2 regions of the Streptomyces sp. NPDC059092 genome follow, and region 2 is predicted to be linked to the other one. Evidence: riboswitches for the same ligand, from Rfam matches in the RefSeq annotation. Region 2 holds a riboswitch; the other holds the start of a gene.
The links. A riboswitch is a leader RNA that binds a small molecule or an ion and turns the genes downstream of it on or off. The one in region 2 is predicted to bind cobalamin.

Region 1 (2,192 bases), on a different contig from region 2:
TGCACACCGTCGTCACCAACTCCACCGTGGACGGGGTCCTCTCGGCCCTCTTCGCGGTCCTCATCCTGGTGGTCATCGCGGACGCGGGACGGGTCTGCTTCAAGGCGATCCGCGCCCCGGAGGCCGTCCGGCTGGTGGAGGCCCCGTACACCGAGTCCAGGATCGTCGCCCCGGCCGGAATGATCCCCACCCAGGAGGAGAAGGCGGAGCTGGCCGCCGCCGAGGCCGCGACGGTCCGTGAGAGCGTCCCGGCGGGGACGGGCCCGGCATGAGCGGACTCCGGAGCCGGACGGAGCCGGTACGGCACGTGGCCCGGCGGATCCGCTGGTACGTGCGCGAGTTCACCGGCGAGTCGGCGTACGAGCGCTACGTCGCCCACGCCGGCGCCGGTGACCCGGCGGGGGAGGTCATGACCCGCCGCGCCTTCGAACGCAGCCGCACGGACGCCCGCGAGGCCGACCCGCGCGAGGGCTTCCGCTGCTGCTGAGCGCTTGCCGAGGCCCCGATGAGGCCTCGTGGGGCCCTTTCCGAGGCCTCATCGGGGCCTTTCCCAAGCCTCACCGGGCCCTCGCCGAGGCTCTGCCGAGCCGCCGCTGATCTCGTACCGCGGCGACGTACGACACAACATCTGGGGGGTGGCGCACCGCGCGCCCCCCAGATGTATGCTCGACCTCGCTGTCGACGCAGGGGAATCCGGTGCGAATCCGGAACTGTCCCGCAACGGTGTACTGTGGCGCACTTTGTCGCGCCCTCCAGTCCGAACACCTGCCGGCAGCGCGTCCGGCTCGACCGAACCGGACGCCCAGACGTCCGGGCCTCGCGGTTGGGCCGGTGGACGCGGCGCGGTGTGCTGCCCTGCGATGGCGGGGGTACGTCCGTGCGCGCGGACCCGTGCTTCCCCGTGGCCCAGAGCCGAGCGAGGGAGAGCACCACGTGACCATCGCGCCAGCGGATCCGGTTTCAGCACCGACCGACCAGCGGACGGAGGCCGAGCAGCGGCCCGGAGCCGCGCAGGCACCGGCGGCCGACGCCCCCGGCACCGCGCTGCTGCGGACCCTGACCGAGCTGACCGCCGATCTGCCCGACGCCGACCCGGGCAGGATCGCCGCCGCCGCGCTGCGCGGCCGCAACGCCCGTTCGGACGAGGCCGAGTTGCGCGAGCTGGCCACGGAGGCGGCGGCCGGACAGATCTCCGAGGACCCGGCCTACTCCCGTCTCGCCGCCCGGCTGCTCACCCGTACGATCGCCGACGAGGCGGCGTCCCAGGGCGCCGTGTCGTTCGCCGCGTCCATCGCCGTCGGTCACCGCGAGGGGCTGATCGCGGACCGTACGGCCGCCTTCGTCACCCGCCACGCCGACCGCCTCGACGCGCTGATCGACCCGGCGGGCGACGACCGTTTCGGCTACTTCGGGCTGCGTACGCTCTACAGCCGCTATCTGCTCCGGCACCCGCTCACCCGTCAGGTGATCGAGACGCCCCAGCACTTCCTGCTGCGCGTCGCCGCCGGGCTCGCCGAGGACGAGAGCGCGCACGCGCTGGACGAGGTCGCCGCGCTCTACCGGCTGATGAGCCGGCTGGACTACCTCCCCTCCTCCCCCACCCTCTTCAACTCCGGCACCCGCCACCCGCAGATGTCCTCCTGCTACCTGCTGGACTCGCCGCTGGACGAGCTGGACTCGATCTACGACCGCTACCACCAGGTCGCGCGGCTGTCGAAGCACGCGGGCGGCATCGGGCTCTCGTACTCCCGTATCCGCTCGCGCGGTTCACTGATCCGGGGGACGAACGGCCACTCCAACGGCATCGTCCCGTTCCTGCGGACCCTCGACTCCTCCGTCGCGGCCGTCAACCAGGGCGGCCGGCGCAAGGGAGCGGCCTGCGTCTATCTGGAGACCTGGCACGCGGACCTGGAGGAATTCCTCGAACTGCGCGACAACACGGGCGAGGAGGCGCGCCGTACGCACAACCTCAACCTCGCGCACTGGATCCCCGACGAGTTCATGCGCCGGGTCGAGTCGGACGGCGTGTGGTCGCTGTTCTCGCCGGTGGACGTGCCCGAGCTGGTCGACCTGTGGGGCGACGCGTTCGACACCGCGTACCGCGAGGCGGAGGCCGACGGTCTCGCCCGCAGGACCATCAAGGCCCGTGAGCTGTACGGCCGGATGATGCGCACCCTCGCGCAGACCGGCAA
Region 2 (2,192 bases):
ACCAGACGTCGCCGACGCGGATGTCCGCGGGCCCGATGGTGATCGCCACGGCGACGGAGACCGCGAGCGCGGCGAGGGCGCAGGCCCAGCCGACCGGGCGGGCCCAGGCCGCCGTCCGGACCCGGCGGAACCGGCCGGCCGGGGGCGGGACCGCGCCCGGCACGGCGGGCGCCGGCGGCTCAGACTCAGGTGCCGACTCCGGTGCCGACTCCGGTGCCGACTCCGGTGCCGAGTCCCGCTCGATCGTCGTGGCCGGCTCCGGGGGCGTGTCCCGCTCGGCGGTGGTCACTTGGCGGGCGCGTACGCGCGCAGCGCCGCCGCCACCCGCTCGACGCCCTCCACCGTACGGATGCTCGGGTTGAGCGCCTGGCCGCTGAGCCGGACGTACCGCTGGTGCTTCACCGCGTCCATGTTCCTGGTGGCCGGGTTGGTCTCCAGGAACTCGATCTTCTTCGCCGCCGTCTCGGCCGTCTGCGACTTGCGCGAGAGGTCGCCGACGACCAGGAAGTCGGGGTTCCGGTCGGCGACCGTCTCCCAGTTGATCTGGGGCCACTCGTCATGGGTGGAGTCGAAGACGTTCTTCGCGCCGACGGCCCCCGTGATGATGCCGGGCGCGCCGCAGCAGCCACCCATGTAGGGGGCTTCTGAGTTGGCGAACCAGTAGAGGAAGGTGGTGTCCTTCGCCTTCTTCGCGTCGATCCCGGCGACCGCCTTGCTCATCCGGTCCTTCAGGTTCTTGATGAGCGTGGCGCCCCGGTCCTCGACGTCGAACACCGTGGCCAGATCGCGGATCTCGCCGTACATGTCCTCCATGGTCAGCGGCTTCGCGCGCGATCCGTCGGTGGCGCCGGTGTTGTCCTTGGCGCAGTCGGACGGGGAGACGTACGTCGGCACGCCCAGCTTCTCGAACTGCGCGCGCGTGGCCACGCCGCCCTTGCCCAGGGTGGATTCGAAGGAGGAGGCGACGAAGTCGGGCTCGGCGTCCAGGACCTTTTCGAAGGAGGGGCCGTTGTCGGCCAGCCGCTCGACCTTGGCGTTCTCCTTCTCCAGGCCCTCGGGCAGCGGGTCGGTCCAGGTGGCGGTGCCGGCCATCCGGTCGCCGAGGCCGAGGGAGAGCATGATCTCCGTGGTGCCCTGGTTGAGCGAGACGGCCCGCGCGGGCGGCGCGTCGATCCGTACCTTCTGACCGCAGTTGATGACGGTACGGGGATGGCCGGCGCTCCCGGCATCCCCGGACCCGGCCCCCGGAGCGCTGTCCTGGGCGGTCGTTCCCTGTCCGCCGCAGCCGGTCAGCAGCAGGGTGCCGACGGCGAGGAGAAGAGCGGTGGGGCGGGCAAGACGTGCGATCGGCACGGAGTCGTTCCTCTGCGTCGAGGGCCCATGCGCGGAGCCCGGTCGTACGGTGCTCCCCCGCCACGGGACGCGGACGGAGGCCGCCAGCAGGTCTTCGGACTCGGGGTCATCCGGACGGGAGCGCCTTCCCGGACTTCCGTCCAGTGGCCGATGCCCCGCCCGTCGCCCTCACCGCTGCGCGTCAGCTCCGGATTCGCACCGGATTCCCTGACCCACGTACATGGGTTCGACTGGCCTCGGCAAGCTATCACAGGCGGTTTTCCGCCCTACTGCGGCACTTTCCGGCGCTTTCCGCCCGGCGGCGGCCCGGCGCGACGGACAATGAGGGATGCCCGAAACCGCGCCTGTGAGCGACCCGGTGAGCGATCCCGTGAACGTCGCCCTCATCGACGACCATCCGGTGGTCCTCGCGGGCATCGAGTCCTGGTACGCGGCCTCGGAGCGGCCGATCACGGTGACCGCCAAGGGGCCCGACCTGTCGGTGGCGACGAGCGGACCCGGCCGGGACGCGGATGTGGTGGTGCTGGACCTCCAGCTCGGCCCAGGCAGGTCGGCAGGGCTGCCCGCCTACCCCGAGCTGCGGCAGCTGGTCGCGCGGGAGCGGCAGGTGATCGTCTACACCATGCAGGACAGCCAGGAGACCGCGCTGACCTGCCTGGATCTGGGCGCGTTCACCTACCTCACGAAGGCCGAGGGCGAACGGCACCTCATGGCGGCGACCCTGGCGGCGGCCGACTGCCGCCCCTACACACCGCCCGCGCTGGCCGGGGCGTTCGGCAGCGACGCGCGCAAGGGGCGGCCCGCGCTGACCCCGCGCGAGGTGGAGGTGCTGCTGGAGT

Region 1: it holds a riboswitch for cobalamin, as region 2 does, so the genes downstream of both, ACFXPL_RS21790 (ribonucleoside-diphosphate reductase subunit alpha) here and ACFXPL_RS02580 (ABC transporter substrate-binding protein) in region 2, are expected to answer to the same signal.

The regions. Positions count from the first base shown of each region.
Region 1 is NZ_JBHZEJ010000038.1:4,517-6,708, forward strand. Features, by position in the region: gene ACFXPL_RS21780 (carbon starvation CstA family protein) at 1-272, shown strand, start outside; gene ACFXPL_RS21785 (YbdD/YjiX family protein) at 269-487, shown strand; cobalamin riboswitch at 646-788, shown strand; gene ACFXPL_RS21790 (ribonucleoside-diphosphate reductase subunit alpha) at 934-2,192, shown strand, end outside.
Region 2 is NZ_JBHZEJ010000002.1:253,395-255,586, forward strand. Features, by position in the region: gene ACFXPL_RS02575 (FecCD family ABC transporter permease) at 1-49, opposite strand, end outside; gene ACFXPL_RS02580 (ABC transporter substrate-binding protein) at 286-1,353, opposite strand; cobalamin riboswitch at 1,421-1,603, opposite strand; gene ACFXPL_RS02585 (DNA-binding response regulator) at 1,682-2,192, shown strand, end outside.